Regions from separate parts of the Streptomyces sp. NPDC020807 genome, predicted to be linked through region 2. Evidence: riboswitches for the same ligand, from Rfam matches in the RefSeq annotation. Region 2 holds a riboswitch; each other region holds the start of a gene.
The links. A riboswitch is a leader RNA that binds a small molecule or an ion and turns the genes downstream of it on or off. The one in region 2 is predicted to bind thiamine pyrophosphate.
Positions count from the first base shown of each region.

Region 1: it holds a riboswitch for thiamine pyrophosphate, as region 2 does, so the genes downstream of both, thiC (phosphomethylpyrimidine synthase ThiC) here and AB0G79_RS19375 (thiamine ABC transporter substrate-binding protein) in region 2, are expected to answer to the same signal.
Region 3: it holds a riboswitch for thiamine pyrophosphate, as region 2 does, so the genes downstream of both, thiO (glycine oxidase ThiO) here and AB0G79_RS19375 (thiamine ABC transporter substrate-binding protein) in region 2, are expected to answer to the same signal.

Region 1 is NZ_JBFADU010000001.1:223,259-226,508, forward strand. Features, by position in the region: gene thiC (phosphomethylpyrimidine synthase ThiC) at 1-1,459, opposite strand, end outside; TPP riboswitch at 1,454-1,603, opposite strand; gene AB0G79_RS01095 (YibE/F family protein) at 1,675-3,030, shown strand; gene AB0G79_RS01100 (SsgA family sporulation/cell division regulator) at 3,047-3,250, opposite strand, start outside.
Region 2 is NZ_JBFADU010000012.1:98,617-101,866, forward strand. Features, by position in the region: gene AB0G79_RS19370 (iron ABC transporter permease) at 1-614, opposite strand, end outside; gene AB0G79_RS19375 (thiamine ABC transporter substrate-binding protein) at 664-1,758, opposite strand; TPP riboswitch at 1,858-1,967, opposite strand; gene rlmN (23S rRNA (adenine(2503)-C(2))-methyltransferase RlmN) at 1,997-3,103, opposite strand; gene AB0G79_RS19385 (phosphatidate cytidylyltransferase) at 3,210-3,250, opposite strand, start outside.
Region 3 is NZ_JBFADU010000004.1:58,553-61,802, reverse strand. Features, by position in the region: gene AB0G79_RS08120 (thiazole synthase) at 1-243, opposite strand, end outside; gene thiS (sulfur carrier protein ThiS) at 249-473, opposite strand; gene thiO (glycine oxidase ThiO) at 470-1,624, opposite strand; TPP riboswitch at 1,622-1,734, opposite strand; gene AB0G79_RS08105 (FAD-dependent oxidoreductase) at 1,817-3,055, shown strand; gene AB0G79_RS08100 (Rv2175c family DNA-binding protein) at 3,111-3,250, shown strand, end outside.

The sequences.
Region 1 (3,250 bases), on a different contig from region 2:
CCAGGTCCGCCGCGTGGGCCGAGATCTTGTACGTGATGACGCCGGTCTTCACGTCGTCCTTGTTCGGCAGGCCCAGGTGCTCCTTGGGCGTGACGTAGCAGAGCATCGCCGTGCCCCACCAGGCGATCATCGCGGCGCCGATGCCCGAGGTGATGTGGTCGTACGCGGGCGCGACGTCCGTGGTCAGCGGGCCGAGCGTGTAGAACGGGGCCTCCTCGCAGATCTCCTGCTGGAGGTCGATGTTCTCCTTGATCTTGTGCATCGGGACGTGGCCCGGGCCCTCGATCATCGTCTGCACGTTGTGCCGCTTGGCGATCGTGTTCAGCTCGCCGAGCGTCTTCAGCTCCGCGAACTGCGCCTCGTCGTTGGCGTCCGCGATCGAGCCGGGGCGCAGGCCGTCGCCGAGCGAGTACGTGACGTCGTACGCCGCGAGGATCTCGCAGAGTTCCTCGAAGTTCGTGTAGAGGAAGTTCTCCTTGTGGTGCGCGAGGCACCAGGCGGCCATGATCGAGCCGCCGCGCGAGACGATGCCCGTCTTGCGGCGCGCGGTGAGGGGCACGTACGGCAGGAGCACGCCGGCGTGGACCGTCATGTAGTCGACGCCCTGCTCGGCCTGCTCGATGACCGTGTCCTTGTAGATCTCCCAGGTCAGGTCCTCGGCCTTGCCGTCGACCTTCTCCAGCGCCTGGTAGAGCGGCACGGTGCCGATCGGCACGGGGGAGTTGCGCAGCACCCACTCGCGGGTGGTGTGGATGTTGCGGCCGGTGGACAGGTCCATGACCGTGTCGGCGCCCCACTTCGTCGCCCAGGTCATCTTCTCCACCTCCTCCTCGATGGAGGAGGTGACGGCCGAGTTGCCGATGTTGGCGTTGACCTTCACCAGGAACCGCTTGCCGATGATCATCGGCTCGATCTCCGGGTGGTTGACGTTCGCGGGGAGCACCGCGCGACCCGCGGCGATCTCCTCCCGCACGACCTCGGGGGAGACGTTCTCGCGGATCGCGACGTACTCCATCTCCGGGGTGATCTCGCCCCGGCGGGCGTACGCGAGCTGGGTCACCGCCTGGCCGTCGCGGCCGCGGCGCGGCAGGCGCGGGCGGCCGGGGAAGACGGCGTCGAGGTTCTTGAGCCCGCCGCCGCGCGGCGAGGTGTGCTTGATGCCGTCGTCCTCGGGGCGGACGGGGCGGCCGGCGTACTCCTCGGTGTCGCCGCGCGCGATGATCCAGTTCTCGCGCAGCGGCGCGAGGCCCCGCCGCACGTCGGTGTCGACGGTGGGGTCGGTGTACGGGCCGGACGTGTCGTACAGCGTCACGTCCTTGCCGTTGGTGAGGTGCACCTGACGGACCGGCACCCGGATGTCGGGGCGGGAACCCTCGACGTACCCCTTGTGCCAGCCCGGCGTGCGCTCCTGCGGGCTGTTCTGGTCGGAGGCAGGCGTGCGTGCATCCTGAATGGTCATGAGACCGAATCTCCCTACGCCGGCATTACCCGGTAACAGGTTCGGCGGTCGGCGCAGCCTCCTCCCGTTCGACGTACTTCAGTACGCGCGTACGGTGATCAGCGCCCTCTCAGCCCGGTGCTCCGAGCTCCCGCGTGTGCAAAGGTGTCACCACGCTAGCGCCATCCCTGGCGTGCTGAACAGTGGGCCCTCGCCGTTCTTGCGATGATCGGTCGGTGACTTCCCCCCAGCAGACACCCGAGCCGCACGGCCACGATCATGCCCCCGGCACCTCGCACGGTCATGGTCACAGCCACAGCCACGGCCCCGCCGCCCCCGTCTCCCGGCATCTGCGCAAGGTCATCGCCGCGGTCCTGATCCCCTTCGCCACCGCCGTGGTGGTCGGTCTCGTGGTCCTGTGGCCAGGCGGCACCCCGGCGCACGAGCGCACGGGGGTCGGCTTCGACAGGCAGACCGAGCAGGGCACGGTCGTCTCCGTCGAGCAGGTCGACTGCAAAGACGTGAACGCCGCCCAGGTACCGCCCACCGGCGACACCTCGACCGCGCAGGGCCGCGAGGCGGTCAACGCGCAGCAGGGGCAGTGCGAGAAGGCGACGATCGAGGTCACCAGCGGCCCGGACAAGGGGCGTACGTTCACCGAGATCGTGCAGCCCGACGCGCCGCGCCAACTGGAAGAGGGTCAGGGCGTGGTGGTGGCGTACGCCCCCGACGCACCGCACGACCTCCAGTACTCGGTGACGGACGCGAACCGGAAGCTGCCGATGGCCCTGCTCGCGGGGATCTTCGCGCTGGCGGTGGTGGTCGTCGGGCGAATGCGGGGCGTCATGGCGCTCGTCGCCCTCGTGGTGAGCTTCCTGATCCTGACCTTCTTCATCCTGCCGGCGATCCTGGACGGATCGAACCCGCTGGTCGTGGCCGTGGTCGGATCGAGCGCGATCATGCTGATCGCTCTCTACATGTGCCACGGGCTCTCGGCCCGCACCTCGGTCGCCGTACTCGGCACGCTGGTCTCGCTGCTGCTGATCGGGCTGCTCGGCTCGATCTTCATCGGCTGGGCCTCGCTCAGCGGCAACACCGATGACAACACCGGCCTGATCCACGGCCTCTACCCGGACATCGACATGTCCGGCCTGCTGCTCGCCAGCGTGATCATCGGCTCGCTGGGCGTCCTGGACGACGTGACCGTCACGCAGACCTCGGCGGTGTGGGAGCTGCACCAGGCCGATCCCCGCATGGGCCCGCGCGGTCTGTACCGGGCCGGGATCCGGATCGGCCGCGACCACATCGCCTCGGTGGTGAACACCCTGGTCCTCGCCTACGCGGGTGCCGCCCTGCCGCTCCTGCTGCTCTTCTCGATCGCGCAGAGCAGCATGGGCACGGTGGCCAACAGCGAGCTGGTCGCGGTGGAGATCGTCCGAACGCTGGTCGGTTCGATCGGACTCGTCGCCTCGGTGCCGGTCACCACCGCCCTCGCGGCCCTGGTGGTCTCCGCCGACCGGCCGGGGCCCGATGGCGAGGGGAACTCCCGGGCGGCAGCGGTACGGGGCGGCCGGCGGCGGCGCGCGAAGTAGGGACTTTCGGCAGGGGTCAGCCCGCGTTCTCCTCTGCCAGAATCCGGCCGAGTGCGGCTTCGAGGTTGTCCTCGAAGTCGCCGAGTGTCCTTTCCTGACCGAGCGGGACCAGCTTGTCCGTCCGGTCCAGGAACGCGACCAGCGGCGGCGCGCTGGCGCGGAAGAGGGCACGGTCGGCGCCGACCTGGAGGCGGATGGAGACGTCCGAGAGCCCCTCCGG
Region 2 (3,250 bases):
CCGCCGAGGATCTGGACGATGCCGAAGGAGGTGAAGGTGAAGAGGAAGACCATCAGGGCGGCCGCGGACACGGCCGGCCACAGCGCGGGCAGGGTCACGGTCCGCCAGGCCGTCCAGCGGGAGGCGCCGAGGACCCGGGCGGCCTCCTCCTGGCGCGGGTCGAGCTGCGACCAGAGGCCGCCGACGGTCCGGACGACGACCGCGTAGTTGAAGAAGACGTGGGCGAGGAGGATCGCCCACACGCTCGTGTCGAGGCGCAGCCCCCACAGCTCGTCGGTCAGCCCGTTCCGGCCGACGAGCGCGAGGAACGCCGTGCCGACGAGGACCGTCGGCAGCACGAAGGGGACGGTGACGACGGCCCGCAGCACGCCCTTGCCGGGGAAGTCGAAGCGCGCGAAGACGTACGCCCCCGGCAGCGCGACGAGCAGCGTCAGGGCCGTGGAGGCGAGCGCCTGCCAGACCGTGAAGCCGAGCACGTCCAGGATGTCGGGCCGGGTCAGGGTCTCCCCGATCCTGCCGAGGTCCCAGGAGCCGTCGGGCCTGAGGCCCCGGTCGACGATCGACACGACCGGCCAGGCGAAGAAGACGGCGAAGAACGCGACGGGCAGGGCCATCAGGCCCAGCCGCGCCGCGCTCCCCTTCACATCACGGATCACGTACGGGTCACTTCACGACGAGCGACGACCACTGCTGGATCCACGCGTCACGGTTGGCGGCGATCTTGTCCGGCGCCATGGTCTCCGGCTTGTCGACGACCACGCCGTGCTTCGTGAAGAGCTCCGGCAGCGCCGCGTCCTTCGCGACGGGGTTGACGAACATCTGGAGCGGCATGTCCTCCTGGAACTTCTTCGAGATCAGGAAGTCGATCAGCGCCTTGCCGCCCTCGGGGTTCTTCGCCCCGTTCAGCAGGCCCGCGAACTCGGTCTGCCGGAAGCAGGTGCCGGTGGAGACGCCGGTCGGCGCCACCTTCGGCTGCGGCTCGCCGTACAGCACCTCGACCGGCGGGCTGGAGGCGTAGGAGACGACGAGCGGCCGGTCGCCCTTGGCCTGCTTGCCGCCGGCCGAGCCGGAGAACTCCTGGTTGTAGGCGAGCTCCCAGCTGTCCACGGTCTTCACGCCGTTGGCCTTGAGCTTCTTCCAGTAGTCCTGCCAGCCCTCGTCGCCGTACTTCGCGGCCGTGCCGAGGAGGAAGCCGAGGCCCGGGGAGGACCGCTCGGGGTTCTCGACGACGAGCAGGTCCTTGTACGCCGGCTTCGCCAGGTCGTCGAAGGTCACCGGCGGCGCGAGCTTCTTGTCGGCGAAGTACTTCTTGTCGTAGTTGACGCAGATGTCACCGGAGTCGACCGGCGTGACCCGGTGCTCCTTGTCGAGCCGGTACGCCTCCGGGACCCGGTCCAGGCCCTTCGCCTCGTACGGGACGAAGATCCCGTTGTCGAGGGCGCGGGAGAGCAGGGTGTTGTCGACGCCGAAGAAGACGTCGCCCTGCGGGGAGCCCTTGGTCAGGATCTCCTTGTTGACGGCCTCGCCCGCGTCACCGGCCTTGAGGACCTTGACGGTGAAGCCGGTCTGCTTCGTGAAGTCCGCCAGGACCTCCTTGGAGGCGGCGAAGGAGTCGTGGGTCACGAGGGTGACGTTCTTCGGCGCCGGGGCGTCGCTCTTGCCGGCCGCCTCACGGGCGTCCTCGCTGCCGCACGCGGCGAGGGTGGTGACGCCGAGCGCCGCGACGAGCGCGACGACGGCGGCCTTCTTGATGCTCACCGGGATGGTGCTCACTGGAATGTCCTCCTGGGCATGACCAGGAAGAGACGCGGCCCTGCCCGCGACCGGCGGGACCGGACGCGGGCAGGGCGCAACAGCTTGAGTAAACGACCGAACTTCCTACCCCGAATGACCGGGGCAAGGTTCAGAGGGTCTGCGGTCTACGGTTACCGCACTCTCAGCGCTGTGGCGCTCCCCTGTCGGAATATGAAGATGTGTGCGAGCACAGAGTACAAGCTCAGCGCTCGGCGGCCGCCAGCTGTCCACAGGCACCGTCGATCTCCTGACCTCGGGTGTCCCGCACCGTCACCGGCACGCCGTGGCGCGCGATGGCCTCGACGAAGGCCTTCTCGTCCTCGGGCCGGGAGGCCGTCCACTTCGAGCCGGGCGTCGGGTTCAGCGGGATCAGGTTGACGTGCACCCGCTTGCCCTTGAGGAGGCGGCCGAGGAGGTCGCCGCGCCAGGCCTGGTCGTTGATGTCGCGGATGAGCGCGTACTCGATGGAGATCCGGCGTCCGGACTTCTCCGCGTACTCCCAGGCGGCGTCGAGGACCTCGCGGACCTTCCAGCGCGTGTTGACGGGCACGAGGGTGTCGCGCAGCTCGTCGTCCGGGGCGTGCAGCGAGACGGCGAGGCGGCACTTGAAGCCCTCGTCGGCGAAACGCAGCATCGCCGGCACGAGACCGACGGTGGAGACCGTGATGCCGCGCTGGGAGAGGCCGAGGCCGTCGGGCTCGGGGTCGGTGAGGCGGCGGATGGCGCCGACGACCCGCTTGTAGTTGGCGAGCGGCTCGCCCATGCCCATGAAGACGATGTTCGACAGGCGGGCGGGACCGCCGGGGACCTCGCCGTCGCGCAGGGAGCGCATGCCGTCGACGATCTGGTGCACGATCTCGGCGGTCGACAGGTTCCGGTCGAGACCGGCCTGTCCGGTCGCGCAGAACGGGCAGTTCATGCCGCAGCCGGCCTGCGAGGAGATGCACATGGTCACCCGGTCCGGGTAGCGCATGAGCACCGACTCGACGAGCGTGCCGTCGTGCAGCCGCCACAGCGTCTTGCGGGTGGTGTCGTCGTCGCACGAGATGTGCCGCACGACGGACATGAGGTCGGGCAGCAGCTCCCCGGCAAGCTTCTCGCGCGAGGCGGCCGGGATGTCCGTCCACTCGGCGGGGTCGTGGGCGTACCGCGCGAAGTAGTGCGTGGACAGCTGCTTGGCGCGGAACGGCTTCTCGCCGATCGCGGCGACGGCTTCCTTGCGCTCGGCGGGCGAGAGGTCGGCGAGGTGCCGCGGCGGCTTCTTGGCTCCGCGGGGGGCGACGAAAGTGAGTTCTCCGGGCTTGGGCATGGTGCTACCAGTGTCGCAGAGATACGGGGAAGGGCTCGCCGTCCTGTGGACGACGAGCCCTTCCCGTAAGGAACCGCAGGTCAGAACCGTTGATGCGCGGTGGTGCTCAGGTGGTTCCGACGAACAGCGCGAGCAGCAGCCACACCA
Region 3 (3,250 bases), on a different contig from region 2:
TGCCTCGCCCGCCGTGTAGCAGCCCGCCGTGTTCGGCAGGACCCGGATGCCGAGCCGGTCGAGGACGGAGAGGACGGAGCCCTGGACCGTCGGGTCCAGGCGCCGCATGGCGACGGTCGTCAGCTCCGTACCGCTGGCGACGAGGGAGCGTTCCAGGGTGTCGAGGCTGGGCGCGCCGCCCGTGCCCATGATCAGGCGGGAGGCGAAGTCCGCGCCGCCGAGGCGGAAGGTGTCGTCGGACATGGCGCTCAGCCTCCCTGGACCGCGGTCAGGACTTCCACCCGGTCGCCCTCGCCGAGGACCGTCGTCGCCCATTCCCCGCGCGGCACGACCGTCTCGTTGAGCGCCGCCGCCACGCCGGAGCGGGCCGTGGTGAGGGCGGTGACGAGGGTGTCCAGCGTGGTCGCCGGGGGGAGGTTCCTCGGCTCTCCGTTCACGGAGACGTTCACGGAGACCTTCACGTGCTCGGTCATGCGGGCTGCTCCTGGCGTGCGGGGGCGAATCGGCGGGGGGTGAAGGGGCGCGCCTCCGGCGGGAGGGTGCCCGTCGTGAGCACCTCCGCCATGACGTCGCCGGTGACGGGGGTGAGCAGCACCCCGTTGCGGTAGTGCCCGGTGGCCAGGTGGAGGCCGGGGAGGGCGGTGGGGCCGAGCAGCGGCGCGTTGTCGGGGGACGCGGGGCGCAGTCCGGCGCGGGTCTCGGTGAGCGGGAGCTCGGTGAGGCCGGGGACGAGTTCGTGCGCGTCGCGGAGGAGCTCGTACACGCCGCCCGCCGTCACCGTCGTGTCCCAGCCGAGCTCCTCGCTGGTGGCGCCGACGACGAGCTCGCCGTTGGCGCGCGGCACGAGGTAGACGTGGCTGCCGCGGACGACCGCGCGGACGGTCCGGGAGAGGAAGGGGGCGTACGGGGCGGGGACCCGCAGCCGCAGGACCTGGCCCTTCACCGGGCGGACCGGCGGAAGGGCCTCCTCCGGGACGCCCGCGAGCCGCCCGCTCAGGCTGCCGGCCGCGAGGACGACCTGGTCGGCCGTCAGTTCCTCGCCGCCGGTGAGTACGGCTCCGGCGGCCCGGTCCCGTACGACCGTCAGGCGCTCCGCGTGGGCGCGGTGGAAGACCACCCCGGCCCGCTCGCAGGCGAGGAGGAGCGCGTCGGCGAGCCGGCGCGGGTCCACCTGGTGGTCGCCGTCGACCCGGAGCCCGCCGCGCACGCCGGGCGCGAGCATGGGTTCGAGGCGGCGGCAGTCGCGGCCGCTGAGCCATTCCGACGTGAGGCCGCACCGGGTCTGGAGGGCGTGGAGTTCGCGCAGGTGGGCGCGGTCGTCGGCGTCGAGGGCGACGGCGAGGGTGCCGCAGGCCCGGTAGCCGGTGTCGTGACCGGTCGCCTCCTCCAGTTCGGCGACGAACGACGGATAGCGCTCCGCGGAGGCGAGGTTGAGACCGAGGAGGGTCTCCTCGCCGTAGTGGAGTTCGGTGACGGCGGCGAGCATCCCGGCCGCGACCCGCGCGGCGCCGCCGCCCGGGTCCGGGTCGGCCACGGCGGTGCGCAGGCCGCGCCGCGCGGCCCGCCAGGCCGTGACCAGGCCGATGATTCCGCCCCCGACCACGAGGACATCGGAAGAACGCATGGGCGTCCAGCCCCTCCCTTCGCCGGCATGACCCGGATCAGGTTCGTACGGTCGGAGGCCGGCCAGCCTCCCTCTCAGCCCGGTGCGTCCGGGCTCCCGCGAGTGCTTTACGCCCGCCAGACTAGCCCGCGTCGACGAGGGGTCACAGGCCCCTCCCTACCTGACGGGCCGTCAGATGCGTAAGGTGGACGGGTGAGCGAGCAGAAGCAGACCCAGCGGCACGTCGTGATCGTCGGCGCCGGAATGGCGGGCGTGCAGACCGCCGTCGCCCTGCGGGAACAGGGCTTCACCGGCCCCGTGACCCTCATCGGCGCCGAGCCCCACCAGCCCTACGACCGGCCCCCGCTCTCCAAGGCGGTCCTCCTCGGCAAGGCCGAGGACTCCGCCTTCGACGTCGACTTCGAGGAGCTCGGCGTCGAGCTGCGCCTCGGCCTCGACGTCCTCGGACTGCGCGCCGCCGACCGCGAGATCGACACCGAGGCCGGACCCGTCCCGTACGGCGCCCTCGTCCTCGCCACCGGCGCCCACCCGGTCAACCTGCCCGGCGCCGACGGCGTCCCCGGCGTCCACCTCCTGCGCACCCTCGACGACGCCGCCCGCCTGGCTCCCGTCCTGGAGCGCCGCCACACCGTCGTGGTCGTCGGCGCGGGCTGGATCGGCGCCGAGTTCGCCACCGCCGCGCGCGAGGCCGGCTGCGAGGTCACCGTCGTCGAGGCCGCCGACCGCCCCCTGGCCGGGGCCCTTCCCGCCGAGGTCACCGGCCCCATGGCCGGCTGGTACGCGGAGAACGGCGCCGAACTCCTCACCCACGCGCGCGTGGAGACGATCCGCCCCGGCACGCCCGGCCGGGTCGTCCTCGCCGACGGCCGCGAGCTGCCCGCCGACGCCGTCGTCGTCGGCATCGGCGCCCGCCCCGCGACCGGCTGGCTCGCCGGATCCGGCATCGCCCTCGACCCGAGCGGCGCCGTCACCGCCGACGACCGGCTGCGCACCAGCCTGCCCGGGGTGTACGCGGTCGGCGACTGCGCCTCCTACCCCTCCGCCCGCTACGGCGAGCGGCTCCTCGTCCACCACTGGGACAACGCGCTCCAGGGGCCCCGTACGGTCGCGGCGGGCATCGTCGCCGCCGACGTCACCGGCGCCGACCCGGACCCGTACGACCCGGTGCCGTACTTCTGGTCCGAGCAGTTCGGCCGCTTCGTCCAGTACGCGGGCCACCACGCCGACGCCGACGAACTCCTGTGGCGCGGCGACCCGGCCGGCGAGAGCTGGTCGGTCCTCTGGCTGCGTGACGGGGTCCCGGTCGCGCTGCTCGCCGTCGGGCGGCCCCGCGACCTCGCCCAGGGCCGCAAGCTCGTCGAGGCGGGCACCCCGGTCGACCGCGAGCGCGCCGCGGACCCGGCCGTTCCGCTGAAGTCGGCCGTCGCGTAGACCCGGCCGGAGGGCCCGAGTACCGACTGTCGGTCCGGGATGGCAGGCTTGTCCTGTGACCGAGATTGACGTGAAGATCGATGCGCTCGTCCCCGCCTGGCTCTACGTGCCCGACATCGGGGAGGCACTCGGCATCGACGTGCTGAAGGTGCGGCAGCTGATCAAGGACGGCCAGCTCATCGCGGTGCGCCGCGG